3 regions of the Paenibacillus sp. FSL H8-0283 genome follow, and region 2 is predicted to be linked to each of the others. Evidence: riboswitches for the same ligand, from Rfam matches in the RefSeq annotation. Region 2 holds a riboswitch; each other region holds the start of a gene.
The links. Region 2 has a riboswitch for thiamine pyrophosphate ahead of MHI52_RS04830 (ABC transporter ATP-binding protein). Riboswitches for the same ligand answer to the same signal wherever they lie in the genome.
Positions count from the first base shown of each region.

Region 1: it holds a riboswitch for thiamine pyrophosphate, as region 2 does, so the genes downstream of both, thiC (phosphomethylpyrimidine synthase ThiC) here and MHI52_RS04830 (ABC transporter ATP-binding protein) in region 2, are expected to answer to the same signal.
Region 3: it holds a riboswitch for thiamine pyrophosphate, as region 2 does, so the genes downstream of both, tenA (thiaminase II) here and MHI52_RS04830 (ABC transporter ATP-binding protein) in region 2, are expected to answer to the same signal.

Region 1 is NZ_CP150295.1:752,385-763,425, reverse strand. It holds gene MHI52_RS03585 (HAMP domain-containing sensor histidine kinase) at 1-35, opposite strand, end outside; gene MHI52_RS03580 (response regulator transcription factor) at 28-723, opposite strand; gene MHI52_RS03575 (helix-turn-helix transcriptional regulator) at 808-1,758, shown strand; gene MHI52_RS03570 (zinc ribbon domain-containing protein) at 1,832-2,650, shown strand; gene MHI52_RS03565 (hypothetical protein) at 3,118-3,285, shown strand; gene MHI52_RS03560 (aspartate/glutamate racemase family protein) at 3,468-4,157, shown strand; gene thiC (phosphomethylpyrimidine synthase ThiC) at 4,689-6,506, opposite strand; TPP riboswitch at 6,898-7,011, opposite strand; gene MHI52_RS03550 (IclR family transcriptional regulator) at 7,161-7,904, opposite strand; gene MHI52_RS03545 (alpha/beta hydrolase) at 8,264-9,289, shown strand; gene MHI52_RS03540 (Fe-Mn family superoxide dismutase) at 9,445-10,725, shown strand; gene MHI52_RS03535 (hypothetical protein) at 10,873-11,041, opposite strand, start outside.
Region 2 is NZ_CP150295.1:1,055,145-1,066,185, reverse strand. It holds gene MHI52_RS04845 (copper amine oxidase N-terminal domain-containing protein) at 1-764, shown strand, start outside; gene MHI52_RS04840 (pectate lyase) at 940-1,608, opposite strand; gene MHI52_RS04835 (radical SAM/SPASM domain-containing protein) at 1,956-2,831, opposite strand; TPP riboswitch at 3,049-3,151, shown strand; gene MHI52_RS04830 (ABC transporter ATP-binding protein) at 3,310-4,074, shown strand; gene MHI52_RS04825 (ABC transporter permease) at 4,064-4,891, shown strand; gene MHI52_RS04820 (ABC transporter substrate-binding protein) at 5,059-6,132, shown strand; gene thiM (hydroxyethylthiazole kinase) at 7,059-7,871, shown strand; gene thiD (bifunctional hydroxymethylpyrimidine kinase/phosphomethylpyrimidine kinase) at 7,868-8,680, shown strand; gene thiE (thiamine phosphate synthase) at 8,680-9,345, shown strand; gene MHI52_RS04800 (MerR family transcriptional regulator) at 9,668-10,411, shown strand; gene MHI52_RS04795 (hypothetical protein) at 10,971-11,041, opposite strand, start outside.
Region 3 is NZ_CP150295.1:3,644,152-3,655,192, forward strand. It holds gene MHI52_RS16285 (glycoside hydrolase family 1 protein) at 1-1,020, shown strand, start outside; gene MHI52_RS16290 (PRD domain-containing protein) at 1,038-1,889, shown strand; gene MHI52_RS16295 (endo-1,4-beta-xylanase) at 2,185-4,857, shown strand; TPP riboswitch at 5,064-5,161, shown strand; gene tenA (thiaminase II) at 5,274-5,936, shown strand; gene MHI52_RS16305 (spore coat protein) at 6,148-6,444, opposite strand; gene MHI52_RS16310 (hypothetical protein) at 6,456-6,656, opposite strand; gene MHI52_RS16315 (zinc-dependent alcohol dehydrogenase) at 6,688-7,824, opposite strand; gene MHI52_RS16320 (spore coat protein) at 7,821-8,207, opposite strand; gene MHI52_RS16325 (spore gernimation protein GerQ) at 8,219-8,461, opposite strand; gene MHI52_RS16330 (hypothetical protein) at 8,650-8,934, shown strand; gene MHI52_RS16335 (L-dopachrome tautomerase-related protein) at 9,188-10,273, shown strand; gene MHI52_RS16340 (spore germination protein) at 10,620-11,041, shown strand, end outside.

The DNA.
Region 1 (11,041 bases), 300 kb from region 2:
ATCATGGTTGTACGAAAACTTCTTCGTTTAGTCATTAAACGTGTACCCCACACCCCAGATGGTTTTGATAAACTTGTTCTTGTTCACATCTTCCCCCAGTTTTTTGCGCAGGGTCCGAATGTGGACCATCACGGTATTCCCACTCTCGTAATAGGCTTCTCCCCAGACCTGTTCAAAAATGTTTTCTGCACTGAACACCTGCTTGGGGTGGCTCGCGAGCAGATACAAAATGTCAAACTCCTTCGGTGTTAGTTCCACTGGTTTGCCGTAGAGTGTAACGCGATGTTGATCTGGCGTGATGATGAGCCCACCTTTCTCCAGAATGGACCTCTGCACAGGCGCAGACTGGCTGAATTGCAGAGAACGACGTAACTGGGAGTTAACCCGGGCAACAAGCTCCATCGGATTAAACGGTTTGGTCATATAATCGTCCGCACCCATTACGAGTCCCGTAATTTTATCCATATCTGACGTTTTGGCACTTAGGAAAATGATCGGTAAATGATGCTGCTCCCGAATTTTACGGGTCACCTCATACCCGTCCATACCAGGCATCATAATGTCCAGAATCGCCAAATCTATCGCTTGGGTCTGAACAGCTTGAACCGCCGCCTTCCCATCAAAGGCCTTGATGGTGTGATATCCTTCTTTTTGTAAATGTAAAGCAACCAGATCAGCGATCTCAACTTCATCGTCTGCGATCAGAATCGTAATTCGCTTCATTGCTTATTCCACTCCTATGTGTGATGCTCAACAATATAACATATTTGAATCCAACAGATAAACCAATGAAAGGAATCTATACATATGAAACTGGAGCGTTTATTAGCCATCGTGGTGCTGCTAATCAATCGTGGACGGGTACAAGCCAAAGACTTGGCAGATATGTTCGAAGTATCGATCCGGACCATCTATCGGGATATCGATACATTGGGTCAAGCAGGCATCCCCGTGGTGACGTATCAGGGGGCAAGCGGCGGGATTGGTCTAGCAGAGGGCTACCGTCTGGATCGAAACGTATTAACAGACAAGGACCTCGCTTCCATTGTCACTGCACTGCGCAGTGTATCCACTTCCCATGCTAATGCGGCGCGTGAGCTTCTGGTCGAAAAACTCAGCAGTATCGTACCTGAATCCAAAAATGACGATTTTCAGGCCAATACCAATCGATTCATCGTGGATTACTCAACTTGGACGCATCCCGAAGCGCTGAAATTCAAGCTTGAACTTATCGAACAGGGTATGGATCAATTACGCCCCGTAACCTTCACCTACTGCAGTGCGGAAGGTATCCATACTCACCGAACTGCCGACCCTCATACCATCGTACTCAAGAAGCATTCCTGGTATCTGTATGCTTTTTGTCACGAGCGGAATCAATTTCGCATGTTCAAGCTTGTGCGTATGCAAGATGTCACACTTGCTAATGAGCACTTCGAGCGTAAAGTCATCAACCCACAGGACAGACCCTGGCAACAGGAATGGAGCCGTCCGGACAATCAAGCTAGGTTAACCTTGAAATTCCATGCTCGCGTCCGTCATATTGCGGAAGAATGGTTTGGGATCGAGAACGTCATGCCTGATGGGACTGGGTATTACATCAGCCAGGTTGCTTTTCCCGAGGATGGCTGGTTATATGGGTTCATTCTGGGCTTCGGCGCGGACGTTGAAGTATTGGAACCTCAGCATATTCGGGATGAAATCTGCCGTATCGCGGAGCAAATTGTACAAAATTATATACCTCCGACTCAAACCTGACAGACAGCTGTCCAGTTCCTCCTCGTATACTTCAGATATATTCAATCTCTACATATATGAGGAGGAACTAATCATGAACGTTACTGTATGTCAAAGCTGCGGAATGCCGCTCACAACCCCTGCCCAATTCGGAACGGAAGCAGATGGAAGCACAACCCGTGAGTACTGTATTTATTGTTACAAAGAGGGCAAGTTTGAGCAGCCCGGTATGTCACTAGAAAGCATGACGGAGATGTGCACTGCCATTCTGAAGGACGAAGGCATGGATGAGGAATCCGCTCGTTCGATGCTACGCAACCAGCTTCCTTTTTTGAAGCGTTGGCGCACGAATACAACGGATCAACATACAGAATCTCTCGCTGAAAACTCTACTGCTTCCGCTAAGCCTGGTCAGGTAACAACAGAGCATTCGTTCTCTGCCCAGCCCGTTCGTTATGTCACGCTCCCTGGCAAACGTCTTGCCGGCGTATCCGCCCGCACAACCAACGCCATTGAGATCAGTGGCAAAGGTTGTATTCAGGGACTCTGGAACAATTATTTTGCCTCAGAGCACCTCCCTGCACCTGAAGTTGTTCGCTATGGTTGTTATACGGATTACACCGATGGGATAACCGGAGAATACACCATACTGGTAGGGCATGAGGTCAGTCCGAACGAATCGTTGCCTGAGGGACTGGACGACATTTTACTCCCTCCTGCAACTTACGCCATATTCACTTCCAGAAAAGGACCTATGGCAGAGGTTGTTGGCGAAGCTTGGGGAGCCGTGTGGGCATGGGATAAACAAAGCGATCGTACGTTCACCGGGGATTTTGAATTATATGATGAACGCAGCCTGAATCCCGAAAGTGTACAAGTGGATATATACATCGCTGTTCGCCAAAGTAGATAAAACCAACACGATACCACCTCAGACAGAATCAAAGTTTCATCGCATCCTTCTTCATATCAAGCAAGCTGCCGGGTTCGCTCGGCAGTTTTTTTGTTATATCCGGAACTACATCCCCCCCTAAACAACCCGACCATGGTACCAAGTTAGTTAGCATGCTTTGCATCATTTAACCAGATAATATGCCTCATATGCGGGTACCATTGACTTCCTTAAAATTGGGACTATTCACATAACAACCGATTCGATCCTCCCATATCAAACCTTTCATATCAGGTCCTTTTCTCCTGAATTTCCCTAAAAACGTTTACATTTCCTTAAAACCGGGTAAAATCACTACAATCCAATTGGAATTACGCTTTAAACTCTTTTATTTCGTCTAACAAGTCACATGTACCTATATGCGCACCTGGCATGGTAACCAGTCGAAATACATAATTCAAAAAAAACGCATCAAAGGAGGAACCAAGATGATCCGCATGCCTATTCAGCAAATGATCCCGTACCATCACCAATATCCGCGCAACACGGCGACCACTGCTCCTAAAAAGGAGAATGAGAACACTCAAGGTCTATCCTTTCATGAAATTCTGCAACAAAAAATGGCGAAGAAAAATGCTTCTCCTTCCCTTAGATAAAAATGGACACCGGACCGACCCTAGTCGAGTCAGGTTATCAACCGTCTTTCCGCAGCTTGGCGGAAGGGCGGTTATTGGCGTTGAGCAATAAACGACTGTACAGTTCTCAGGCATGTTTCTATAATGGTTTAAATATCTAAAAGATCCATGACATATACGAACTGTTAAAGGGGACTTAGCACATGACCACCATTGGTTGTTTTCACGCTCATTATTCCAACATCGCCTTAATTGAAGAGACGCTTGCTCCTTATGAAGTTGAATTGGTCCATTACGTCGATCCAGGCCTGGACCGTCTTAAACATGACGCTGACTTTTCCAAGGTTGTCATTCACGAGAAGGTAGCCCAGACGCTCCAATGGATCGCTGAGTGTCATGCCGATGCCATTCTGGTCACCTGCACCCTGTTTGCTACAGTACTGGAGCAGGAAGCGTCACAGGTCCCTGTGCCTGTGATCGGCATAGATGATCCGTTATTGCAGGAGATGCGGCGAGTAGCAGGAGATTACATAATAACATTCACCAACCCGGCAACTATTGAAGGAACGATGGCACGGTTGAATCGGGTATTACAGCAAGAGGATGAGAATGGGCAACTACACGTTGCCAAGACATCTCAGACGGAAGCGGTGTGCATCCCTGGGACATTTGAGTTGATTATGCGTGGAGATCAGCAAGGGTATCTCGAAGCGGTACGTGAAGGCTTACAGCAGATTGCTGAGCAGCATCCGGGTAAAACGGTAGTGGCAGCCCAGCTGTCTATGGCTCCCGCTGCTGCACAAGTTACAATAGATCGCGGTATTCCAATCCATAGCCCGCTGGCATTGCTTGCAACGTATTTGGAGAAGGATTTGGGCTTGGCTCGACAGTAGCTGCTGATTTGGAGTGAAATATTACAATCACTAAAAAGATGTGAAAACTACTATATCGACTCCTTTTGCAAAATAAAAATGCTCTCGAACAAGAGCATTTCAAATGGTATAATCACTTTGTACAGCCAATTTGTGGTGGGAAATAGGCTTGCCTCCAGTGGGAGGTGATCCTATGAACTTCTCTTTTAACGACGTAATCGTGTTCGCGATGTTAATTATTGCGCTCCTGACATACATCGATCGTAAAAAGAAGTGACCCGCCACAGGTTGACGGCCTGACGGGTCACTTCATCTGAACTTGCTGCACTCGGAGGAATACCCACCGCAAATGCTGTGCAGGAGTAGCCATTGGCCTGGCTACTCTTATTGGTGTTTACTTACATTCATTTTATTAAACATCTGCTAGACAATCAACCATAATGCTGATAAAAAGTATCAGGAAGCTGATCAATAAGATGAAGAAGACGACATGATAGCAGTATTCTCACCTTCAAACGATGTCAGACTGCCCAGCTTGCGCTGTATCGGCGCCTAGGACCGTGTCCGATATTCCTCGGCCTTTTCCTGCATCCCGGCAGCTACAGCCTCATTCTCGGACAATCCTTTGTCTGCGGCAAAGGCACGAATGTCCTGCGTGATGCGCATGCTACAGAACTTTGGTCCGCACATGGAGCAGAAATGAGCTTCTTTGGCTCCTTCTGCTGGCAGCGTCTCATCATGGTAGGACAGCGCACGTTCAGGGTCCAGTGACAGGTTGAACTGGTCACGCCAACGGAACTCAAAGCGTGCCTTGGACAATGCATCATCGCGGCGCTGGGCACGCGGATGACCTTTCGCCAAATCGGCGGCGTGGGCCGCAATCTTGTAGGCGATGACCCCTTCCCGCACATCATCCTTGTTGGGCAGGCCCAAATGTTCTTTTGGCGTAACATAACAGAGCATGGACGTGCCGAACCAGCCAATCATGGCTGCCCCAATGGCGGATGTGATGTGATCGTAACCCGGGGCAATGTCGGTCGTCAGCGGCCCAAGTGTGTAGAACGGTGCTTCTTTACAGATCTCCATCTGCAAGTCCACATTCTCTTTGATCTTGTGCATCGGCACATGCCCCGGACCTTCGATCATCACCTGCACATCATGCTTCCATGCGATCTGCGTCAGTTCCCCGAGCGTAGCCAGTTCCGCCATCTGAGCTTCGTCATTGGCATCATAGATACTACCTGGACGGAGTCCATCTCCCAGCGAAAACGCTACATCATACCTTTTCATAATCTCACAGATTTCTTCAAAATGGGTGTACAAAAAATTCTCCTGATGATGCGCCAGACACCATGCTGCCATAATGGACCCGCCCCGGGACACAATACCTGTCATCCGCTTGGCCGTCATCGGGATATAACGTAGCAGTACACCTGCATGAATCGTAAAGTAGTCCACGCCCTGCTCTGCCTGCTCAATGAGTGTGTCACGGTACAACTCCCAGGTCAGCGCTTCCGCTTCGCCATTCACCTTCTCCAGCGCCTGATACAGCGGCACCGTACCAATCGGCACAGGTGAATTACGGATGATCCATTCCCGGGTGGTATGAATGTTTTTGCCTGTGGACAGATCCATCACCGTATCCGATCCCCAGCGTACCGCCCAAGTCATCTTCTCCACCTCTTCCTCGATGGAGGAAGATACGGCCGAGTTACCTATGTTGGCATTGATCTTCACGTGAAAATGACGACCGATCAACATCGGCTCACTCTCCGGGTGATTGATGTTGGATGGCAGAATGGCCCGTCCACTCGCCAGCTCCTGTCTCACAAATTCCGGCTCCACGCCTTCACGAATGGCGGCGAATTCCATCTCAGCCGTAATGACTCCCTGTCTCGCGTAGTGCATCTGAGTCACGCAGCGTTCTGGCTGTGCCCGCAGCGGTTTGCCACGTAATCCGGGGTACTCTTCAGCGCCGGCTCTCTTCCCTCCGGGCTTCAGTCCGTTATCCTCCGGTTTAACCATACGGCCCTGATAAGCTTCAACATCGCCACGCTCTGTGATCCAACGAGTGCGCAGAGCTGGCAGACCTGCGCGGATATCCGCATGAAATTCGGGATCGGTCATGGGGCCGCTCGTATCGTAGACACGCAGCGGTTCGTTATGCTCCACTCCTTGGGGAGTATTCGTGTCATGAAGGGCTATCTCACGCTCCGGTACAGCAATGTCCGGCCGTGAGCCCTGAATGTAGACTTTGCGGCTACCGGGAAAGGGCTGAACCCGTCCGGCCGCTCCTGTTTCTTTTTCCACCTGCTGATCGTTATGTCCCTGCTCCGTCGCTTGTTGTCCCGTTTGATTTCCTGTACTCATGTTCGCTTGTCTCCTCCTCAGTGTTCATTCGCTTGGTTTGGTTGGTTTCATCATTAGCTCGCTTACGTACCTGTCCCAAATCATGCGCAATGCAGAGAAGAAAAAAGCGATCCTACACCAGACCAGGGGAGACACTTTTCATGTACAGTTAACAACAGAACAGAGGCTACCACAGATCATAGATCTATGGTGACTTCTCTCTCATCATCCAAGCCCACTTTTGCAGGTTAGTGAAAAAGAAGCCCATAGAGTCCGCACTATATCGCCCGTTCCCTGTATATAAAAAAGCCGGTCCCCGAAGGAACCGACTTTTATGTCCATCACCAATAATGCACCTTTATGCAGCTCCTTAACGGAGCCCTACAAGGGTCACATCATGTGGTGGTTGTGGTCATATCGCCGATTACTTCCCTACGCTGGTATGATCCAGATCAGGTGCAAAGGGTCCGGAATCTCATGCGATTCCGTCTCAGTCCGGACAATTCGGACTCCCCCAGTAACGTTAATAAGTTGCGGCTTACATAAGCCGCTGTTCATATTCAATGAAGCTGGCCCCGTTGGGCCGTCCATTACAGAGTAGCGCAACCGGAACATAAAAACAACCTTTATATTCCAAATAATCAAACTCTATTGGAGAAAAAACTTACCTCAACATCAGGATAACATGAGCCCCATTTGCGTAGCAGCATCCTTCAACACAGGTGCGTATTCATGCAATGTCTCCTGCGAGAGTCGACTGACAGGTCCTGAGACCGAGAGCGCAGCTGCAATATTGCCTCTGCGATCCATAATCGGTACAGATACCGCGGCAGCTCCCGGCTCACGTTCCTCATAACTCGTCGCATATCCGTTATCCCGGATATCTCCCATTTGCGCCAAATACACTGCCGGATCAATAAACACCGGCCATTCAGGCCCGTTCATCAGTTCTTCACGATCCTCGTCCGTGGCAAACGCCATCAGGACTTTGCTGGAAGCGCCCACAGACAGCGGCAGTCTAACACCAACGGGGGCAACTCGGCGAATCGCCTGATCACTTTGCACAGCCTGAATCCGAATCCGTTCACTGCCATCACGCAGGTACAGACTCACGGTCTCCCCCAATCGATCTCTCAGTCGCTCCATCGCAGGCAACAGCAGAATAGCGGGATCATCACTGCGGGACATATGAGCTGACAGCTCCCAGATTCGGATGCCAAGTCGGTACTTCTCTGTTGCTGCATCGCGGATCACGAACCCTCGATCCTCCAGCGTAGCCATCAAGCGGTGGACTGTACTTTTGTGCAGGCCGATCTGGCTGGCAATTTCGGTGAGTCCCAGATCACTGCGTGTGGTAAAACATAATAATATATCCAGCGCCCGTTCCACAGCCCGGACGGTTAACTTGCGATCTTCCATGGCATAATGCCCTCCTCATGTTTCATCACATGAAACTTGGTTACATAAATTATATGAGAAACGGTCTCATCTGTAAACCAAAAAGAGCCAAAATCAAAATAGGCCAACGTGTAAATTTTTCCTTTTTATAAGACTTAATCCCCTGTAATTTACACACTAAGGTAATCTTACCCATATATCTTAAGAACTATATAACAATTGCGTAACAAATGCCCTCAATCAATTGACTTTGACTATATTGGAACATACGATAAAGATATATTACATTAAGATATCGCTCTGAAGCAGGCTCTGAAATCGACGCAATTCTCTTTACATGTCGTTGTTATCTTCAACTGAACTTCAAAGGAGGGGCATTCATGTATCAATCATCCCAGAGCGAAGCCCCGCTGCAAACAAAAGTGTCCGATCTGCCCTCTTCCCTATCACCGAGGCTGATTCGGTTCAAACATATTATCGTAGCGTTGCTGCTCTCCGTTGTATTTTTTCTACTGTTTTGTTTTATCGCATTGCATGGTTATATCGCATGGGTATTATCCAATCCTACTGTAGCGCCGGTCTTCTCCAATCCAATGCAGGCCAAGAACATGAAGTACGAAGACATCACGTTCCCGGCAGCAGATGGCAGCCGGACGATGCAGGGATGGTATATACCTGCTGACAATGCTGCAAGCAAAACGATTATTTTCAGTCACGGCTATGGTGCCAATCGTGAAGAAACATGGGTACCCATGTATGACCTGGCACACTATGCTCATCAACTTGGGTTCAACGTGGTCATGTTCGATTATGGCTTCGCCTCACAGGTGAACAAAGCTGTAGCCACAGGTGGCAAAGCTGAGTCACAGCAACTGCTCGGTGCGATCCAGTTCGCCAAGCAACGTGGTGCGCAGGAACTGGTTGTCTGGGGCTTCTCGATGGGTGCCGGTACAGCGTTACAAACCGGACTGATTACGAAGGAAGTGGATGCAATGATTCTGGACAGTGCGTTCCTGCTGGAGCCAAATACGCTGTACCACAACATTCACAACCAGATCGATCTGCCACGTCAGCCTACACTGGAGATCATGAAACTGTTGTTCCCTGTTCTGAATGGTACCGGATTACAACAGATTCCATACCAGGAAGTGAAAAAGGAAGATTATCCGTTCCCGATTTTCTTCATCCATGGTACAGAGGACGAGAAGGCGCCTTATCCAATTGCGGAGCAACTCGCCGCCAACCAGACCAATCCGTACTCGGATGTATGGATTGTCCAGGATGCGCATCATGAGTTGATCTTCCGGGAGCATCCAAAGGAATATCTGCGCCGTGTCTCAACTTTCCTGAGTCATGTAACGAAAACAAGCAGTGACGATGTGCAAAACACGAATAATGGAGAATAACCAAATTTCAATCACCGAACTTTTCGTTGATTCCAGAGCCCTCAGGGGCTCTTTTTTTTCACTCATAGGACAACAAGCTCGGAGAATATACTCTTGGGACGCATGAACAGAGGGTCTGCATGCAATGAATTTCATCTGAAGGAGGTTCAACATAGATGAACTGGTATGGATATGGTCACCTGCTGCCTCTGCGGACATTGGAGGAAATCCGTTTCTGGAAAGAGCAGGAGAAAGAACATACACTCGTCATCCGTGCCCTGGTTCCTGATTTGGAGCCCCCATACGTCAAGCTACTGGAGGAATGGGAGGCTACCTTTGCAAACAGTGAGCGAGTAGCCAATCAGCTTTTAAAACAACTATTGCCCGCAACCCATCCACCTGCTCCCTACATGGTTCGTTGTATCGATCAACTTGTGTTGGCAGCTCGGCAGCAATCGAGAGAGTTCATCAAACAGCTGTATGTTCTTCTGGAGCAAAGTGCTGCTGTGCAAGCTGTTCCGCTTGCCAAAGTACTCATTCTGCATTTTATCCGCGAGTCGGAGTATTTTCTGGGTGTATTGGATACGCTTGGCCAACCGGGCATCTTGCGTGAGACGGATTCGGAGCCATCACTTTTTCTGGAAAATGCGCTGCATACGTCAGAGTCAGGAAGCATCCATCGCCAAGCTTCAGAAGCTCCAACTTCTCCAGAGGGAAATGTAAATGCACCTGCCGCTCCAGCTCAGATCCAATCCGCAACCGTTCAACCGCCTTCTACCGGAACAACACAAGCCACACCCAGCTCTACAGCACCTCCTGTAAAAGAAAAGCCGGTTCCCATTGGAGGACACACACTGCCGCCTCTCCCCTATGCGTACAATGCGCTGGAGCCACATATTGATGAGCTGACGATGCGTATCCATCATGACAAACACCATCAATCTTATGTGGACGGACTGAATGTAGCAGAGAAGAAGCTGGCGGAATCGCGAAAAAAGAATAACTTTGAACTCATCAAACATTGGGAACGTGAACTTGCCTTCAACGGGGCAGGCCACTACCTGCATACGATCTTCTGGACAATTATGAACCCTGCTGGCGGCGGCAAACCTTCCGGTATGCTCGCAGAGCAGATCAAGCGAGATTTCGGGAGTTATGAAGCGTTTAAGAATCAATTCACAGAAGCCGCGAACAAGGTGGAAGGCAGTGGCTGGGCGATGCTTGTCTGGAGCCCGAGAGCACATCGTTTGGAGATTTTGCAGGCGGAAAAACACCAGAACCTGTCCCAGTCCGATATCGTACCACTCCTGCCACTGGATGTGTGGGAACATGCCTACTATCTGAAACATCAGAATGAACGCAAAAAGTATATCGAGGATTGGTGGAACGTTGTCTACTGGCCCGCTGTGGCCGAGCGTTACGAAACGGCACGCAAGTTGTTGTGGCCGCCTTATTAAGCTTGGGGTTAGATGGATTAGAGAAAAAAGAGATATCTCCAGCCGAATGACTGAACGATATCTCTTTTGGTGTATACAAAAAAGCAAGCCTCCTGTAAGAAGAGACTTGCTTGTATTTTGAGAGACTTCCTATTTCTAAATGTTCACTTAAGAAGCACAGCCCTCGCACGCCACATAGTTGTCGCCAACCTGTTTGCTAATGGAGATCAGATCGCCCAGCTTGATATCAGACTCGTCTGTAAACTCCAGATCGGCTATACGTGCAACGATCAGTGCAGCAGCCTCTTCCTTGCTTGTTGCCATTTGGCTGAACTCG
Region 2 (11,041 bases):
TTACGTACGTGGCATTGACGGAGCTTCAATTCCTCGGCAACTATACGTTTGGTTACAATAACAAAACAAAAGAGATCAGCATTAGCACAGGCAGCGATAAGTATGTCCTTACACCTAACAGCAAAACAATGAAGAAAAACGGTCAGAATGCGACATTATCCTCAGCGCCGATTCTGGTGAATGGTAAAGCGATGCTTCCGCTCCGTGCCATCGGTGAAGCTTTTGGTGCCAAGGTGCAGTGGAACCAGAAGGCCAAGGAAGCCTATATTTACACTACCGATGCTACGATTGTAAAAGAATATAACAGTTCCGATCTGACTGTGACGCGTGAAGCCGCACTGCATCTGCCACGCTTCTCTGAACTGGGACAAGCACGTCTGGACATTCGCAATCCTTTGGGTCCGGTGGATTCATCCATTGAATACATCTTTGAGCAAGGTAAAAAAGATCGTTTTTTCGTTGTTGAGGATAACGATCTGATCAGTTATTATATCCTTAAAAATGGAAGTGCACTGTTACAATGGCAGGCTAACATCAGCAAAAATGCCGGAACCATCGGTGACCTGTTCTTTATTAAAAACAAAGCCGTTGCTGAAGCAGGGACTCGTCCTTCCGTAACAGGTCAAACACTCGTATCATTCAAGTACTCTCGCATGCTTGAAGAAACCTCTTACGAGATCATGAACAAATTGGGCTCTATTGATACCGGTTCTGTTGTCCCCGAGAAAGGCAAAGTCATCGTTGAAGTTCCGGGAGAGAAATAGTCTGAGCATCCTCTATAAGACATTGCTCAGCAGAAATTATCACATCTGCATTACAAAGAGCGCCCTCAAAGTCATTGTGGCAATGACCTTGGGACGCTCTTTTTGGCGTTATATTTTAACTTCAAATCACAAGTGGAGCTTAACTTTTACCAACTCCAGCGATTCAATCTCCTGTTTAATATTGCGTATTGCCGGATTGACTGGTCTTACCTGAAGCAAATCCCTTGAATAGGGTTGGCACTTTGGAATAACGGGTATTCGTAATTTTCCCTTGTGATGTGCTGCTGTCTGTACGCATAATCGAATCTTTCACATTGGAAATGTTGGAGTTATCCAGCGTCATGTTAACTGCAAAGGAAGTTCCACCATTTTGGCGAACCAGTTTGCCAATATCATCTGCACGGAAATTTTTGATGTTAATTGTTCCAGCTGCATTCATCTGGAACACTTTATCATAAGCCTTATACGCTGCCCCACCGGTAATGTTAACCGTTCCGGCAGACTTCAATGTCAGTGCATCCTCGCCCACGTCCTGCCAGACCACATTCGATATATTACAGTTGCCATAACAGTGAACACCATCAGCAGCTGGTGATCCAATGTTTACGTTTTTGAGCGTGGCCCCTGCCTCCAGACGGAAGACTGGCTTCTGATTTTCTGCTTGAGATCCGTCGCCCAGTGTGGAAGGATTGGCTACAAATGTTTTACCTTGGCCGTCATAGGTCGTGCCCTTTGGAACCACAATGGTTGAATTTACAACCGTAGGCGCAGCCGCAGCCGGAACTGCACCAAATATAGAAGCAACCAAACCAGCGGACAGTAACAACGTCAACATTTTTTTCATAACTTTATTCCTCCCTTATTCTCTCGTTTTTTGGTAGTGTACAGCCTGGGCTTGTACTGGAAGATCTTCAGAGGTGCACCTCTGTCCGATCTACAACCTAATCTTACCAAATAAGGGAGGTAACTAGAATAATCATTAGATCAGATATATCATGACATCGTACAATCCCTGTCATATCGGCATTTTTTGCATGCTAGGTCTCTCAAGCAATATGCTCATATCAACCTCTGGTATGCTCATTTGTAACGTATATACCCCTCACTTAATCCCCGATAACAAAGAAAGACCACTGCATTTGTCTCCAAATGTGTGATCTTGAATGGCTTCTGGCTTGCTGATATAAGATATCAGGCTCCAAATCTCTGACGATAACCGCACTTTCTACACAACTCTTCTACAGCTTCGCGTTTGGAGAAGCCATATACCAGATTGTTCGCTCGCTCACCCTCAATAATCTCCGAGAATGACTTCTCGTGCACATTACCAAGGTTAATCACACCCTCGCCATCGAGACAGCATGGAACCACCGTTCCATCTACAAGCACAGCTGCCTGACCGCGAAGTGCATGGCAAAAGCCTTTACCGTCATCTTCAGGTGCATCCAGACTTGGCCACTGGAACTCATGGTCCTGATTCAGGTATACATTCGGGGCAATTTTGACCCCGCTGCCTGGAACTACTTTTTCCTCAATGCGGAAGTCCAGATTAAACTCACGTTCCAATACTTCAAGGGTCTCCCGATTTCGATTCATCTGAGCATTTGTGAAGTTATCCTGTGTCAGATTCCACAACCGGAATGAAATGATGACATTGTGCTTAACGGCCTCGTGTACAAAGGACAAAATATGACGCAGATACCCGTCACGATCTGTTGAACCTTCATGCCCATCGAAGCTGTGCAGGGAGAAATTCATCTGCCGCAGCGCCGGTTTGCCAAGCAATTTATGCTGAGTCTTGGGCAGCAGTGTACCATTCGTTGTAATGTTCACCTTGAGTCCCTTCTCATGTGCGGAATCGAGCAACAGATCTATTTTGGGATGCAACAAGGGTTCACCTTTGACATGTAAGTAAATATGATTGGTGTGTGGTTTAACTTGATCCAGTATATTGTTGAAGACTTCAGGGTCAATGAATCCTTTGGCACGCTGTGTCTGCGGACAGAAGCTGCATGCCAGATTGCAGATACTCGTGATCTCAATATATACTTTTTTGAACGTTTTCAACTCGGGTCCCCATTCTGCCTAGGAGGGAGAACAATCCCACCTGCATTTGTGATCCGGCCAATATGCGCCACCACTATTATATCGGGTTAGGGAGCCCAGGTAAATTGTTCAGTTGTTCGGGTATGACTCCAAGTTCATCTCAAGAATTCTATCATGCTGCCTCTTTACAGTTCATGTTCGATTGATATATGCTGAACACACAACTGCATATCTTGAACTTTTGCACTAGGGGAGCCTTGCGGCTGAGACGAATATGACTATTCGGACCCTTTGAACCTGATCTGGATCATACCAGCGGAGGGAAGTGGAGCGGCCTTTTAGTAAGCGGAATTTTTTCATGTATGTGAAGATAAATTGCGGATTTAACTTACAGACCCACTCATTTCTCCGGAAATGGGTGGGTCTTTTTTGTTCCTTTTGCAGAGTATAGGATGCCGTTGTTATTGCAGTAGTCTGACATCAAGGGGGTGAGGATCAGATGGATAACCATGTAACCATTCACAACGTAAGCTTTGCTTTTCCCGAAAAAAAGGGTTCCCCTGTGCTCTCCAATGTGTCGCTTCAGGTTCAACAAGGAGAATTTGTCTCGCTCATCGGCTCCAGCGGATCAGGTAAAAGCACGCTCTTCAAGCTGCTCGCAGGCTTGCATGAACCAACCGTTGGCACCATCGATATAGCTGATGTCCCGCAAGGACAACGGCTCGGACGAGTCGCCTATATGCCGCAGAAAGATCTGCTGTTATCCTGGCGTACCGTCATGGAGAACTGCATGCTACCTGCCGAGCTTGCACCAGGCCGACAGGATAAGGACAAACTACGAGCCGATATCATCGCAGGATTGGCAAGGTTCGGCTTGTCCGGTTATGAACATTCCTATCCGGATGAGTTATCCGGCGGCATGCGGCAGCGGGTGGCATTGCTTCGTACCTTGCTTACAGGCGGGCAGCTCATGTTGCTGGATGAACCCTTCGGTGCACTCGACGCATTAACCAAACGAGAAATGCATCGCTGGTTGCTGGAGCTGTGGGAGAGCTTTGGCCAAACCGTGATGTTCATTACACATGACATCGAAGAAGCCCTGCTGTTAAGTGACCGTATCATTCTGTTAACTCCAGGAGGGCAAGGTCAGCAGTTGCAGGAGATGACGGTTCCTTTACCACGCCCAAGGCATTCGGACATGATCTACGAACCGGCTCTCGTGCAGATGAGGCAACAACTGGAGGAACAATTGCATGCACGATAGAGCTGAGGTTAGCGTCTGGACGTGGTGTTTAAAGTGGCTCTCGAGGTCGTTTTCCCAATATGGTCTGTTCATTATGCTCATGTTCTTATTACTGGCGATCTGGGAAGTGATTGTGCGTATGGGATGGGTGCCCTCCTTCATCATTCCTGCACCCACGGCCATCGTAAGCTCACTGGTTGAGCATCGCCGTCTGCTGTTGACCATCCATCTGCCTGCTACCTTTATGGAGGTTGTTGTTGGTTTTGTCTTGTCCATAGTGACTGGAATTACGCTGGCAACAGGCATGCATATGAACCGATCGATTGAAAGGGCATTGTATCCCTTCATCGTGATCAGTCAGACCATACCGTTGATTGCCTTGTCCCCCGTATTTATCCTGTGGTTTGGTTACACGTTGTGGAGCAAAGTCGCCGTGGTATTTTTAATCGCATTCTTCCCCATTGTGGTCAGTACCTACGATGGACTCCGCCAAGGCGATCCAGAGCAGCGTGAACTGTTGCTCACCATGGGCGCCAGCAAGTGGGATATTTTTTGCAAACTCCAGGTTCCGCTGGCACTTCCCTCTTTTTTCTCGGGGCTAAAGATGTCTGTGGTGTACTGCGTGGTTGGGGCAACGATTGGCGAATGGCTCGGTGGTAGCAAAGGTCTAGGGTACTTCAGCCGTCGTATGTCCAGCAACATGAACACGGATGCGATGTTTGCCGCCATTTTGCTGTTATCCCTGCTTGGGATCGTTTTGTTTGTACTGATTACCTGGCTGGAGAAACGGTTTAGCATACGGCGTCATCGTCATGGAGGCAAAAGAAAGGTTGGATAATACTTAGACAGAAATTAGATGTAAATACAGTAGTTACAATCTTCAAAACAAAACATATCTTATGCACAATTTCAGCAACATCTTCAATCAGTTCATTGTCACATTATCGTTAACATGCTGTTGCCCATTTTCTACAAATCAAAACGATGAAATGAGGAACTTCATTTATGAATAACAAAGGTATATACTCCCTGCTTCCCATCATACTCATTAGCCTTTTGCTGATCGTTAGCGGATGCAGCACCACAGACAATAGCCAAAATACGCCAACAACAGATTCGGCAACCAATACACAGCAAACAGATCCGTCTGCAACCGAACCTGCATCAGACGCCAAAGATAAACTGTCTATCATGCTCGACTGGTACCCGAATGCAGTACACTCCTTCATCTATGTGGCTCAGGAAAAAGGATACTTTGCAGACCAAGGTCTGGATCTCGATATTCAGATGCCTGCGGATACCAATGATTCGCTCAAACTTGTTGCTGCCGGAAAAATTGATCTGGCCCTAAGTTACCAGCCCCAAATCTTGCTCGCGCGTGGCGAGAACATTCCTGTACGTTCCATTGCTGCTGTTGTTCGGCACCCGCTTGTGCATCTGTTGACCGAAGCGAATGGCAACGTAAGTTCACCCAAAGATCTTGAAGAAAAGACTGTTGGTTATTCCTCCATTCCTCTGTACGAAGCGATGGTACGCACGATGATCAGTAAGGATGGCGGCAATCCCGACAACATAAATCTGGTCGACGTTGGGTTCGATCTGATTCCTTCGCTGGCTTCCGGACAAGCGGATGCGATTATGGGTGGTTTTATTAACCATGAACAATTGATTTTGGAGAAAGAAGGACATGCCATGAAATCGATTAACCCCGTCGATTATGGTGTGCCTGATTATTATGAATTGGTCCTGACTGCAAGTGAAGCTGGCATTGAAGCAAAAAAAGACCAACTTACCCGGTTCGTCAAAGCGGTCCAGGAAGGACAGAAATATGTGACTGAGCATCCAGAAGAAGCCTTGAGTATTCTGCTCGCTCATGAGAATGAAACATCACCGCTTGACCCGGAGATCGAAACCAAAAGCCTGGCAATTCTGCTACCACTCATGAATGAAGAAGGCCAACCATTTGGTCGGCAGGAAATGGAATCGTGGGAAAATGTACGTACATGGCTCGTTGAACAGGATTTGATTCCTGAATCGGTGAAAGCCGAGGATACTTTTATTACTCTGCAAGGAGAGTAAATAAAGGAGAGCAACGCGAATAAAGGAAAAGTGATTGAACATAAAGGGAATGAAAGCAATGTGATTAAAAGCAAAGTTAGCAAAACGTAGGATCGAATGCATGAAGTTTTGCGAAATGGAATTGGCCTGAAGCAAGCATCGGAGGATCAGAATTTATAACAATCCTAAGTGGCTTGATGTGCATCTGGGCAGATTGATATGCGTTTGGGTGGCTTGTTGATATGTATTTGGTAATGTAATTAGCGCTTATCTTCAAGCCTACTGGGAGCTGAAACGCTCCTTAACTTGATCGAAACAGAGCATGCTACGACCGCTAACGAATCTGAGGCGTCCTATTCAGGGATTTGGAGCGGTTGCAGAAATCTAAAGAACCTGAAACATGTTATATCAGAATAAATAGCTGTTTGCAGCGTTTTGGTCAGGAGATTCTGGGAATAACGTGTCTGATGTTCCTTACATTTCAAAAGGAGGACCTGACAGCCAAATAAGACGTCCTGTGTTCTTTAGAAACATCGTCTGACCAGTCGTGCCCCGATCGATCGTGCCCCAATCAGTTGGGTATCGACCAGCCTGGACTTCAAGACACTGGTTGGATGCTAACATCCATCACAGTATTGCTTGCCTGAGTTTGGAGAAATACCCTGGGTTCACTTTCTGTATTTTGTATCGTTTCGTTTTTTATTGTTTCGCTAGATATCGATCAGAATGATTCAATTTGTCTATATCCAGTTCCAAAAATCCATTTTAGTGAGTTATGAAATTGATTTAGATTTTACGTTTCTGCTTTTCCCGCATTAATGCATCTGGCTGTTGTTAGACTCTGCGCCCCAACTCAACAAGGGAACTCATATCCAATTATTCTGTTGAGTGACTCCAGATATCGGACTTCCGCCGATCGGGTTACTTCAAAACAAGGAGGAAATTATATGTCTTATCTGGAACGTGTTCGTACGCAAAATCCGCTGGTACACAATATCACTAACCTTGTCGTGGCTCCCTTCACAGCCAATGGTCTGCTTGCACTCGGTGCGTCCCCTTTTATGGCCTATGCTCATGAAGAGGTCGCTGATGTCGCCAAGATGTCAGGAGCCGTGGTACTCAACATCGGTACACTCGATGACAAAGTCGTTCAGGCAATCCGTCTGGCAGGCCAATCGGCTAATGCGCATCACGTGCCTGTGGTGCTTGATCCGGTTGGAGCTGGCGCAACCACCTATCGCACGGAAACCGTGCAGATGCTCATTCGTGAACTTCGTCTCACGGTACTGCGCGGCAATGTGGCAGAGGTCGCTAATGTCATCGGTGAGAGTTGGAGTATTAAAGGTGTGGACGCAGGATCAGGTGAGGGCGACCGAATCGGCATTGCGGAGCGGGCAGCGCATAAACTTGGCTGTGTCGTGGTCATTACCGGAAAAGAAGATATTATTACTGATGGACAATCCACATTCCTCACGAGTAATGGTCATGCCCTGCTCACTCAGGTCACAGGTGCTGGCTGTCTGCTCAGTTCAGTGATTGGCGCTTTTACAGCCATAGCGGAATCAGGAGCCGATCTTCTAGGCAGTGTTGTTGAAGCGCTAGCGTTTTATGGTGTAGCAGCTGAACTGGCGGCAGAGCGGACAGCTCATCAGGGGCCGGGTAGCTTCCAGATTGAATTGTTGAATCAACTGGCACAAGTAACACCAGACCTCTTGGCAGAACGCGCACAGATCCGTCAGATCCGTGGAGGTGCAGTATGAGTATTGCTCAAGCGCTAACCATTGCAGGCTCCGATAACGGGGGCGGCGCAGGCATTCAGGCCGATCTGAAAACATTCCAAGAACTTGGTGTATACGGCATGACCGTTATCACCGCTATTGCTGCCCAAAATACAACTGGTGTGCAGGGCGTTTTTCCCATCCCTTACGATGGCATTGCCCAGCAATTGGACTCGACCGGCGAAGACTTTCAACCAACCGCAACGAAGACCGGCATGTTATATAGTGCCGAGATTATTCGTCTAGTCGCTGAGAAATGGCAGCAATACCGTTGGGCTAATCTGGTCATCGACCCTGTGATGGTAGCCAAAGGTGGCGCCCCCCTTCTCCAGCAGGAAGCTGTACAGGCGTTGGTTACGGATCTGTTGCCCCATGCCCTGATCACAACACCCAATATCCCGGAAGCGGAACTGCTTACCGGGATGTCTATCACCAATCTGAGCCAGCGGGAAGAAGCCGCAAGACGGATTGTACAGATGGGCTCAACGTATGCTTTGGTCAAAGGTGGTCATGATGAAGGAAGTGGCATGATCGTGGATGTGCTCTACGATGGGCAGTCTTTTCATTATCTGGAGAATGTTCGTGTGGTAACCCGTCATACACACGGAACGGGGTGCACATACTCTGCTGCCATCACCGCAGAGTTAGCCAAGGGTTCACCTGTTCTGGCTGCCGTTACGACCGCGCGAGCATTCATTCAGGCAGCCATCGAAGATGAGCTGGGGATTGGGGCCGGACATGGGCCGACAAATCATTTTGCGTATCAGCGCAGACAGCGGGGTGAGCAGTGATGCACCCTTGGAATGCAGAAGCGGTACGACGCGCGATGCAGGTGTATTTGGTGATGGGCAGCGTTAATACAACGCAAGACCCGGTGGAAGTGCTGCGCCAGGCCATTGCCGGCGGCATCACGCTGTTCCAGTTCCGCGAAAAGGGAACTGGCGCCCTGGTTGGCGAAGCTTGCATCACGCTTGCAATGCGGCTTCGCGAGGTATGCAGCCAGCACGGGGTCCCGTTCATCGTGAACGATGATGTGGAGCTGGCTGTAGCGGTGGAGGCCGACGGCGTGCATGTCGGCCAGGAAGATGCGGACGCGGCGCTAGTACGCGCCCGCATTGGAGATGGGCGGATGCTTGGCGTATCCGCCCACTCTGTGGAAGAGGCGCGCCGTGCCGTGCAGGCGGGCGCCGACTACCTTGGCGTCGGGCCCATGTACCCGACGCGCTCCAAAGCGGATGCCCACGCTGTGCTGGGCCCCGCAGGGGTGGCGGAACTGCGCGCCGCAGGCATCGCAGTTCCGATTGTGGGTATCGGCGGCATTACGCCCGATACCACGGCCGCCGTGATGGCGGCTGGAGCCGACGGAGTAGCCGTCATCTCCGCCATCGCGGGCGCGGCCGACGTGCGCGCAGCGGCTGCGCAGTTCGCTGCGGCAGTGTGCGGGATGCAGGCGTAGCCCTGCTCTCCCTGCACTGCCAGCCCCGTGGGCTGCACCGAATACATGGTGCAACCCACAACTGCTCACGCTCCTCTCCATAACAGAGGAGCCTCAAAACACCCCCGCGGCGCGGCAGCAACCCATGTCTTCGACATAGAAGCACAGCCGCTCCCCTACAGTGACTGAATGTTATAATAATTCAGTCATATCCAGTCACATCCTGTCATCAATCCATGATCAAGATGCAGCTTCCATGCTCGCATCTTGTTTTTTCATTTTCAACGGTTGACTCTCACGTAACGTGACACTGTACAATCGGTGTTGTAAGGAGGTTTCACACATGGCCATGAAGGTAAAAGAAGTTGCCGAACTTGCCTCGATCAGTGTGCGCACACTGCATCACTATGATGAGATCGGATTGTTAACACCGGACGAAGTAACTTCTGCCGGATATCGATTATATTCAGATGCCAACCTGGAACGGTTGCAGCAAATATTGTTTTTCAAGGAACTCGACTTCTCTCTGAAGGAGATCAAAAACATTATAACCAACCCCTCCTTCAATCCGGAAGAAGCACTTAAAATGCATCGACTTATACTGCTGGAGAAGCGCCAACGCTTGGACCAGATGATTGCTACCATTGATAGAACGGTTTTACACGTGAGAGGAGAAATTAAAATGACAGCCAAAGAACAATTCGAAGGATTTGATTTTAGCCAGAATCCGTATGAACAAGAAGCGCGGGAACGTTGGGGAGACCATGCCGTCGATCACGCAAATCAGAAGCTGCACAGTAAATCAACCACAGATCAGAAGGCTCTATCCAATCAAATGAACGAAATCTACAAGCGTCTAGCCGCACTTCGTCACACAGAACCAGCATCTGCCGAGGCACAGGCCGGTATTCAAGAATGGTACACCTGGCTGAATCAGATGGGAAGCTACTCGCCTGAAGCCTTCAGAGGACTTGGTCAGATGTACGTGGACGATGATCGCTTCACGCGTAATATTGATCAGTTTGGCGATGGTTTGGCAGTATTTATGAGAGATGCTATGGCTGTATTTGCTGACCAAAACAAATAATATAACCCTGTATTCAACCACATACAGTTTTATTTAATTCTCATTGTCGTCAGATGTGTACTGTAAACGATAGTCTTGAACTTAGAGCTCTGTCCTCTAGTGATAAAAGTAATCCCTCGTCATCAGCTTTATTCACAGTAAATGACCCTTCGGATAACTGAACCTACCTTTTGGGGTGAACATATCTTTCTTGTAATTAACCTTATGAACATGCTGGATATTTACTAGGGTTATGTGGTAAGTAATTTAAATCGATCCGAATTGTTGCAAAAGTTATGAGCAATATCCCCCTACCTGGTGTATACACAAAAGGGACGTACACCCTCAGGCGTATCGTCCCTATGTATGTAAGTATCTCAGCCGCAATGTGAACAAGCCTAACTGCTGCTCACTCTGAGTACTTTATAAATATCTTTTAAAGTAGATGCTCTTTACTACGTTTTTCTTCTGCTCCCAGTCCTTCGATATAACCTTTTCACAAGTGCTTAGGATGATGAGCATTAAGTTTCTTCTGTCAAACGTTCTTCATTTTACTGCCAAGCGTCCACCGTCTATCCGATTAAGCTCTTGGTGCGTGATCCGATGAAGATGCATCCGTAGCTAGACTGGTTCTCGCCATCCGGCCAGGAA
Region 3 (11,041 bases), 2.6 Mb from region 2:
TTCGTCGAGTATGGGCGTATCTTGTTTGAACATTACGGGCATAAAGTGAAATATTGGTTGACCATTAATGAGCAAAATACGATGATTCTCCATCCAGGTGCTATTGGTACACCAAAAGGCGGACGTCTGCCTTCCAGTAAGGAACTGTATCAGCAAAATCATCACATGTTTGTAGCTCAAGGCAGAACGATGCGACTATTTCATGATATGCTCCCGCAAGGCAAGATTGGTCCTGCATTAAACATGACTTCCATGTACCAGGCAACTTCCAAACCAGCAGATGCAATCGCTGCACATAACTGGGAGACGATTCGTGGATGGGGTTTTCTCGACTTATCGGTGTGGGGACAGTATAATCCATTATTCTGGAGTTATTTACAGGAACGCGGCATCGAGCCGGTTATTGAGCAGGGTGACATGGAAGATATCCGGTCTGGCCGCCCCGATCTGGTAGCAATCAACTACTACTCGACGGCAACCATTGCCGCCAGTATGGGCGATGCGTCGGATGTTACAGCTCGTGCAGGGGATCAGCAAATTATGCTTGGTGAGCAGGGAGTATACCGGGCGGCGGAGAATCCTTATACCGAAAAAACAAAATATGGTTGGGTCATCGACCCGGTTGGCCTAAGGCTGACATTGCGTAAGGTATGTGAACGGTATGGTCTCCCTATTCTAATTACGGAAAATGGCATTGGAGCCCCGGATGTACTTGAGGCAGATAACACCATTAACGATACGTACCGGATTGATTTTATCGAGAAACATCTGGAACAGATCAGACTGGCTCTAACAGATGGAGTAGATGTGATTGGTTATTGCCCTTGGTCCGTTATTGACGTGGTAAGCACACATCAGGGGTATGGGAAACGTTATGGAATGATCTATGTAAACCGCGGTGAACAGGATCTGAAAGACTTGAAGCGTTTGAAGAAGAAAAGCTTCTCGTGGTATCAAGAGGTCATTAAACAGAATGGCAGATGTATCGGAAATTCGGATCAGACGGTCACGAAAGAATAAAGGATCGTGATGAATGCATGAGAGTAATCAAAATATTAAATAACAGCTTGCTTCTGACCAAAGATGAACAGGGACAAGAGATGATTGTCATGGGAAAAGGGTTGGCATTCAAAGGCAAAGTCGGCGAGCGACTCGATGAAGAGCATATCCAGAAACGATTCATTCTGCAAAATAATCCGTCTGCCCAGGCTTACGTACGAACCATCGAAAACATGCCAGAAAAACATGTGAATGTCATAAACAAACTGATTACCAATGCAAAAGAAAAGCTGTCTCTTGACGATCAAATCTTCTTTACGCTTATGGATCACTTGTCATTTGCCATTGAACGATGGAAAAAAGGTGTAGCATTACAGAATCGCATGTTATGGGAGATCCAGAGGTTTCATCCTGTCGAGTTCGAACTGGGGGTTGAAGCTGTTCATATGTTGAATCTAGAATTGGATATTGAACTACCGGAAGAAGAAGCAGGGAATATCGCTTTTCATTTCGTGAATGCCCAAACACATGAGCAGAATATGGAGCGCACGATGCAATCCGTTAAGATGTTAAAAGATATTTTTAACCTGATACAATACACCTTTGATATGCAATTGAACAAAAACTCCATCCATTATGTGAGACTTGTCACACATTTGCAATTCTTCATCCAGCGTTTACAAGAAGGACGTCTGGGCAATTCGGCGAAAGATTTTATATTTCAGCACATGGTGAAGGAGCATCCGCTTGAATACAAATGCGCGGAGATGATTAAAACCTACGTGCAGAATATGCTGGATATCTCCATATCAAACGAGGAATTATTATATTTGATGATTCACATAGCTCGAATTGTGCAGGAGGATCAGGGTCACGAGGGACGATTATAAAACAAAGTTTATATGCCTGTTAGTGAACAGAAAAAAGATACTTTCTAACGATGACCGTTTTCTCGTATTTTATCGGGAAACGGTCTTTTATTTTTGCAAATATGTAGCGGTTTTTTGATATCCCTTGCGAACGAACTCCAGCTTCCTAAACCCACATAAGATTACCAAGTGATAACATTTTATTGTAATTATTGTAAATTTGTTATATGTAAGCGCTGTCTAAAGAGCTATAATCTATTTATCTGGATGTTAATCCGTTCAGAAATACTTAGACCAAATTAAGAGGAGGAATTGTATGAAACGGTTAGGCCAATGGAATATAACGGCCTTGGTTCTTGTGCTGGTACTCGCCATGCTTCCATTTACGAATGTCTCACATGCAGCCAAAGCAGTTACGGAAGTGGAGGGAGGTCATTTGAGCACAAACTTTGAAGACGGTACACTTCAGGGATGGACTCCACGTGTCGGTAGCGAAAGGCTGACAGTGACACAGCAGGAAGCACACGAAGGTCAGTCCAGCATGCTGGTCGCCAACCGTGAGCGTTCCTATCATGGACCGATGTTATCCATGAAGGATCTGCTTAAGCGTAACCAAGAGTACGAAATTGCGGCATATGTAAGACTTACTCAGGAGCCCACCACGGATCAAACACTACAGCTCACCACATATAAAAAAACAACTTCCGAAAGCTGGAACCCAATCGGTAGCGTGAAAATTGCCAAAACAGAATGGAATACATGGCACAAGATCACCGGAAAATTTCAGTATAGCGATGATCCCACTGAATTGAATTTGTTCATCGAAACACCCTACATCTCTGAAGATAGCGTAGATACGTTATCGTTCTATGTGGATGATGTATCATTTACTCTGGCCGAGCAACTGGAGATTGAAGAAGGTATTCTGTCTCTGAAGGACCTGTATCAAGATGATTTCCCCATTGGTGCAGCGGTGTATCGCTGGCAGTTGGAAGGCGCATACGGACAACTGCTCACAAAGCACTTTAACAGCTTGACCGCAACCTATGAGATGAAACCGAAGTACATGTCTCCTTCCGAAGGTGTTTATGAGTTCGAGGCAGCCGATCAATATGTTCAGTTCGCCGAGGAGCATGGTATGGGCGTACGCGCACATGCGTTGTTGTGGCATATTGATGCAGCAGAGTGGATGTTCAAGGATCCTCAGGGTAACCCTGCGAGTCGAGAATTACTACTTGCCCGGATTCAGGATTACGTTGAAACCGTCATGACCCGATACAAAGGTAAGATCTATGCCTGGGATGTGGTAAACGAGGCGATTGCGGATAGCAATGGTGATGCCAACGGTTTACGTAAAAGTCCCTTTTATGAACTAATTGGTCCGGATTATATTGAGAAAACCTATGAATTCGCTCGTGCAGCCGATCCGAATGCCAAATTATATTACAACGAATACTTCACGGAAATCCCTGAGAAAAGAGAGCATATGTATCAGTTGGTCAAACGACTGAAAGAGAAAGGGCTCATCGATGGTGTGGGTTTGCAATCCCACTATAACCTGGAATCCCCGCCCATCAAGGAAATTGAAAAAACGATCAGCATGTTCGCCGAACTTGGATTGGATATTCAGATCACGGAACTGGATGTGGATAGCGGAATTCCATTTGGTGAAGAGATGTCCGATGAAGTTGCAGTAAAGCAGGCGTATCGATATAAGGAACTGTTGGATTTGTACAAAAAACACAAAGACCACATTTCTTCAGTTACCTTATGGGGACTCCAAGATGAGAAGTCTTACAACAACCAGGCTATGCTGTTTGATTCAGCCCTTAAGGCCAAAAAAGCATACTGGGGACTTGTGGATGAATCCAGCTTGCCTGTGTTGACACAGAGAGCCGTCTCACTTTCGGGTAAACCGGATATCAAAAAACAGTCACAAGATCCGCTCTGGAACAAAGCGGTGTCTACTCCACTGAAGGGTGACTCTGCGGGATCAGCCAGTTTCCGCACCTTATGGGATCATAGTAACCTGTATATCCTCGTGGATGTTCAGGATGCGAAGGCAGATGTGAATGACAAAGTAGATATCTTTGTTGATCTCAATAATGGCAAGACCACTTCATATGAAGTAGATGACCGACATGTAATCATTAAGCGGTCGGGCAAAGCTGAGGGCGTGGAGAAGCGTTCATATCGTGTACGCGAGACCAAAGCCGGATATCAGGTTGAATTGTCCATTCCGTGGGGTGGTATCCAAGTCGGATCAGAATATGAAGCCGGATTGGATATCCGTGTGACTGATGGCGGTTCAAGTGGGACACAACCTTATAATCCACTGTACTGGAATGATCGAACACAATCTCAGGAACAGGATACAAGCAAATACGGCGTGATTCAGCTTGCCCCTATGCCCAAATCTGCACAAGCTGTACAAGGGATTGTTCAGATTGATGGGAAGAAAGACACATCATGGAATAAGGCTGCACCGATTGAAGTAAACCGGTTGAACCAAAGCGAAGGTGCAGAGGCAGTGGCTCGCGCAATGTGGTCAGGTGAATATCTATACCTGCTGATCGACGTCACTGATCCAAACATCATCACAGATAGCATCAACCCATGGGATCAGGATTCGGTTGAGATTTTCCTGGACGAGAATCACCAGCGCACACCGTATTTTCAATATGATGATGCCCAGTTCAGAATCAGTGCAGACAATGTAGGAACCTTTGCAGGGGGTGCCTCACCTGGACGCCTTGTAAGTGCTGTGAAGAAAACAAATAAAGGATATCTCGTAGAAGCCCGAATCCAGTTACATTCACTGACGCCCAAAACAGGAAATGTTCTCGGTTTCGAGCTTCAAATTAACGACAACCAGGGCGGAGGTAAGCAGAGCGTAGCCAAGTGGAATGATACGACCAATGAGAGCTGGAGAAACACTTCCCAGTACGGAATACTCACTTTTGTCGGAAAGAACAAACTCGGACATTAAACCATCGGCAGTAGTTGCAAGAATAGAAAACATCATAACAGTGGCTAAAACTCAACCATTGTTGTGATGGTTTTCATCGTTTACATACGTCACCAAAGGTGATGAGGGGCGATACAATCTGCCTTGACTATATTTAACAGCCCTTGATATACTAAATGGATGTTATTTTTTCTTTTATGGGAATAAGAAAGTAATCAACTACATACAACCGTTTGCGAGGGAGCCTTAACCGGCTGAGAGGGTGTTAAACCGACCTTACCTGACTTGGATAATGCCAACGTAGGGATGCAACGATGAAACACTGTACTTGGGTAGCTCATGCGAACCCCCTTGTTTTAGTGTATTTGTCTGCGAAACATCCTATGGATGTTTCGTTTTTTTGTTTTTAATACGTACATTATGAATTGGAGGAACACATGTTGACTATTTCAGAGAGACTATATCAGGCAGCACAGCCCGTGTGGAAGGAATGTCTCGAGCATCCCTTTGTTAAAGGAATCGGAGATGGTTCCTTACCGGTTGAACAATTTCGTTATTATTTGCTGCAAGACTACTTGTACCTGTTCGATTATGCCCGTGTATTTGCACTAGGTATCGTCAAGTCGCACGACCCCAAATTGATGCAGTTTTTTAGTAAAAACGTAGATAACATCCTGAATGGTGAAATGAAAATTCATCGTTCTTATATGGAGCGATTAGGAATTACAGAGGATCATGTGTTCCAGGTAAAACCTGCACTGAAAAATGCAGCCTATACTAACTATATGCTCTCTATTTCCCATGCGGGTGGCATAGCAGAAGTACTTGTATCCATTCTGGCCTGCTCATGGAGCTATGCGGAGATTGGTCAAGTCCTTGCTCAAAAGCCAGGTGCAGCTGATCATCCTTTTTATGGAGAGTGGATCACAGGATATGCTTCCTCTGAATACAACAGCAACAATCAATCCCTAGTGACGTTAACGGATAAGCTATTAGAAGGCTGTAGCGAGGGAACGTACCAACGGATGGAAGATATTTTCGTGATGTGCAGTCGCTTTGAGCTTGATTTTTGGGAGATGTCATGGAGGTTGGAGCCTTGAGTTCACTAATAGTTAATTCAATTAGCGAGCAGCGTCCATAAACAGTCTCAGGATGAAAAATAAGTAGATTTAAGTAAAGGAACGCTTGTATATGCGTGTTTCGTGACGATGCCAAAAAAAGGGCGGAGTGTATCCGCCTTTTTTATTGTTGAAATTCTTGACACAGGAACATTTTGTTCACTGAAGTCTCTAGCTAAAATCAAAAAGGGTGTCAGGACGGAATGTTCATAGCAGTCTGAATATTTTTCAGATCGAGCTGAATTTGCTCTGCAATATGGTAAGGGTGGTATAAGCCATGCTGCACCATGTAATTTGATATCTTTTCATGAGAGTCTATGGCTTCATCGAGCTGTTTCATCAAAATTTGTTTGATTTCGGGGGTGGCACATTCGGTCACAGCCATGGCGTAGTTTCTGACACCGCTCTTGGCGTTCATCAAAAAATCCATTGCGATCACGTCATCGGTCAGCGTATTAAGACCAGTCATGTGTTCTAATATTGGGTTCATTTTTTTATCTCCTATACAGTCGCTTTAGACAGCACTCCACCGAGCTCCTGAAGCTGCTGTTGTGATAATGTCGCATCTTGTTGCAAAATTTGCTTGAGCTCCGGGTCGGTTACCAGAGCTTGCATGGTCTTGGATTTTGTCATGCAAACCGTCTTGAACGCAGCTATTTCATGCACCTCGAGCATCTCATGCAAAGCGTATGTGGAATCCATTCAGATTGTCCTCCCATGTATCAATTCATATTTAAGGCTTTAAGATGACTTTAATGCAATCGTCCGTTTTTGTATCGAACACTTCATAGCCCCGCTTGGCCTCGCTGAGCGGAATGACGTGCGTAACAATGTCCCCAGGGTCCACTTTGCCAGACGTAACCAACTCGTACATGTATGGCATGTAGTGAATGACCGGAGCTTGTCCGGAACGGATATTCACGTTTCGCTGCATGATGTCACCGAGCGGGAATCCGTTATAACGTCCGCCGTATACACCAGTGACTTGAATGGTGCCACCTTTGCGGACAGCCTGAGATGCAATGATAAATGCACTCATGGTGCCGCCTTGCAGTTTCATACCGCTGGCTAGAAATTCAAGATCGCTCATCTTGCCGTCCATTCCTACCGCATCAATCACGACATCGGCGCCGCCTTTGGTCATTTCCTTGAGAGTGTTCCCAATATTCTTATCCTGTTCGAAGTTTACGATTTCCACATTGTTTGTTCGCTTTGCATGCTTTAAGCGGTAATCGACATAGTCGACGGCTATGACCCGCTTAGCTCCTTTCAGCCAGCAGAACTTCTGGGCCAGGAGTCCGACCGGACCGCAGCCGAGCACGATGACTGTATCACCATTCTTAACGCCGGCGTTATCTACGCTCCAGAATGCCGTCGTCATGGCATCGGCGATCAAGCTTAGCTTTTCGTCCGGTTGTTCGCAGTTTTCAGGGATCTTAAAGTGGGTAAAATTGGCAAATGGGACCCGTAAATATTCGGCTTGCCCGCCGGGATATCCGCCGGTCGTTCCGGAGTAGCCGAAATATGCGCCCATATCCCCGTGTTCGTTTGAATTGTCACATTGGCTTTCCAGCTGATTTTTGCAAAAAAAGCATTCTCCGCATGCGATGTTAAACGGAATGATCACACGGTCACCTTTTTTTACCTTGGTCACGCCAGGACCTACTTCTTCTACGATCCCCATCGGCTCATGCCCGATGACATAGTTTTCCTGAAGGTTAGGGATCATCCCGTGAATAAGATGAAGGTCAGAACCGCAAATGGCGGTACTGGTGATCTTTACGATCATATCGTCCGGTTTCACAATCTTCGCATCCGGCACCTCTTTGACCACGACATTTTTAACCCCTTGATACGTTACCGCCTTCATGCTTTATGTCCTCCAATATGTTCATCTGGGGTCCGATCAAACATCCCTTTACGTGACGTATCACCCGGGAACAGATTCATCTGCCCGATCATCACCGTATTTTTCGCCGAAAGCTGATCGAGTTGGTACTGTTCGTTCAACTCATAAGGATGAAACCATTTTTTGCGCATCATGAGCTCCGAGATTTCTTGGTGCATTGCAATCCCCTGCTTAAGATGAGTATGCAGCAGGGCTCTTACATCCGGTGAAGCCGTTTCCGTCAGGGCGATGGACAAATTACGTACACCCTCCTTGGCACGAAGAAGGAAGTCCATGGCAAAAGTCATATCTGCCATTTCCGGCATATTCAATGAATTAATCGGATCTAAATAATCGGTATTCATCTGAGTTCCCCTTAATGTGTTATAGGTGTCGGATTATTTGGAACGGGTGCTTGGAAAGGAGCTCTTGCGTAGATTGCTTGCAGCTCAGCGATCTGTTGTATGGATTGAGTTACGTCTTTCTGCATTAAGGCTTTTAGCTCTTGGTCAAAGACCAGGCCTTGCATAAGTTTCGACTTAGCGATGCAGAGCGTTTTGAAGTTTAACGCTTCATGCAGTTCCATCGATTCGTGCGGCGCTAGCGTTGGATTAGCCATTCAGAAATGATCCCCTCCTTTTTCATCAAGATTAGATTTTCCAATGCATCGGATCTTATACTAATATGGATCACCGGAGAGGTAAGATCCGAATATTCCCATACAGTCGCAGGGATATAAACAAAATCTCAATCCCATACTTATTTCTGTTTAAATGAATGATCTTACTCATGGAAGGAGGAGTCACGGTGCCCAATAAAAACAAAATTGATCTAGCAACCGAAAACGCAAGAAAACCAGCAGAAGATGCACTTAACTCGAGTGGTAGTAATACGCTGGAGCAGCATGCATCTAACGCGGTTTCTGAGGTGCAGACGGCTTTAAATCAGGCAATAAGCTCGTTAAGTGAATCTAATGTGGCAACAAATTCACAAGCGTTGGAGATTGCCAGGCAGCAATTGACCCGAGCAGAGGAATTTTTAGATCAAGCGATAACTTCAGCCAATGCATTAGGTTTACCGGACCAACAATAAAACCTTTTTGGTACTGATAAGCTTGGCAAAGTTTTGCGTTGACGATCGGAGGAAGCATTTTTCCTAGAGCACATATAGTTAACGTCAACATGCTTCGGCTTACGCCGAAGTTTTTTTGTATTTTTAAATGTATCGGACAATTTCAAAATCGAGGTAAAAAAAGAATGATTAAGGGCCAGGCATTAGAAAAAGTCTTGAACATAATTATAGGTAATATCTATTCAACTATGTTGAGGAGGACATCATACAGCCTATGTTACCTATGGAAGAATATTTTGGTAAGTTAGAACTCGTTCATTCCTTTTACGGGGCTATGCCTACAGGCGTTAGTGTATCCGAGACCGGGCGTACCTTTATTTGCTTTCCAAAATGGGGAGATGACGTTAGATTTACGGTAGCGGAAATTGTTGATGGTCAGATGCAACCTTATCCTAATGAAGAAACGAATTTGATCAACCCATTGAATATCGTTATGTCCTTCATCAGTGTCCAAAGTGTTGTTGCAGATGGAAGGGGAACCCTGTGGGTACTTGACACGGCTGCACCAAACTTTTCAGAGCCTATTAAAGGCGGCGCAAAATTAGTCGCGGTAGATTTAGAAACAAATACAATTAGAAAAGTATATACATTTGCAGATGATGTAGTCTTGCCGACAACGTATCTAAATGATGTCCGATTTGACTTTCGTGTAGGAAAAGCAGGTTTCGCATATATAACGGATTCTTCTTCCAATGGTCCAGGCGCTATTATCGTCGTAAATTTAGAAAACGGAAATGCGTATAGACGGTTGCATGGAGCAAGCTCGACCTCACCCGATCCATATTTTGTGCCAAAAGTGGAAGGTAAAATTTTGATGAATCGAAACGCGGATGGTTCGACATCTCCGTTTCGATTGGCCTCTGATGGTATAGCCATTTCCCCTGATGGAAAAATGTTATTCTATTGTCCATTAACCAGTCGCCAGCTATACTCGATCTCAACAGAATCGTTAAGAGACAGAACGATACCGGATTTTAAGTTAAGTGATCTTGTGCAGTATTGGGGAGAGAAGGGCGCATCTGATGGGATGATCACGGACGCTAAAGGAAACGTTTATGCTGGAGATTATGAAAACGATAGTATTCGAAAGATATTGCCGAATGGAATCATGGAAACCATCGCCCATGATCCCCGAATTTTATGGCCAGATACGTTTTCTATTGGTCCGGATCAATACTTATATGTGATTGTGAACCAATTACATAGGCAGGCGAGATTTCATTATGGAAGAGACCTGCGACAAAAACCGTACATTTTACTACGTTTGAAAATTGATGAATTACCTGCTCCTACCTTTTGATATACATCCCACTTTTCAAAGCAGATTTTAATAGCAGATTATTCAGTTCATTTTGCGGGACCGTAGGCCCTTTATCTAAGGGCAATATAGTAATTCTAATGAACTTAAGATAGGGACAGGTATCAGTTGATGCCTGTCTTTTTGTTTTTTGTCGCCCAAGAGGAAAGCCGGAGACAGATACAAAGGGTAGGGTACCATAATACACTCATTCGATTAAGATTAATCTGGTAGCATGTTGTTCCCGATATTGCTGTTAAACTACAAATTGCCGGTCGTATGATTTTTCGATTACAGGACAAGATATTAACCTTATCACCATTTTATTACTTTGATAAAGGAGACGACCATGGTTGAAAAACACGAGCCTCAAATGAAAAATCATCAAAAGTCTACATGGCTTGATGATTTAAAACAGATATTAAACCATATGGAAGATGCCGAAATCATTGAGCACAAAATAGGTACGAGTGCTTCAGTCCATCTTTTATTTATAAAAACGTTAATAGATCAAGAGCGTTTAAACGAGGCGATTATTCAGCCACTTCATCAATCAGGCGGAAATTCGCTTTCTTCATGCATAATCAATTCTGATGTTTCAGAAGTTATATCGATCGAAGATGCTGGGCAAAAAATAATGCAAGGATATATTCTTCTATACGATTCAGTCAACGATCAATGGCTAGGCATACAGTTGGAAAATCCTCTTGGCCGGGCAATTGAACCTTCCCAAACGGAAACGGTTATATATGGAGCGAAAGATAGCTTCAG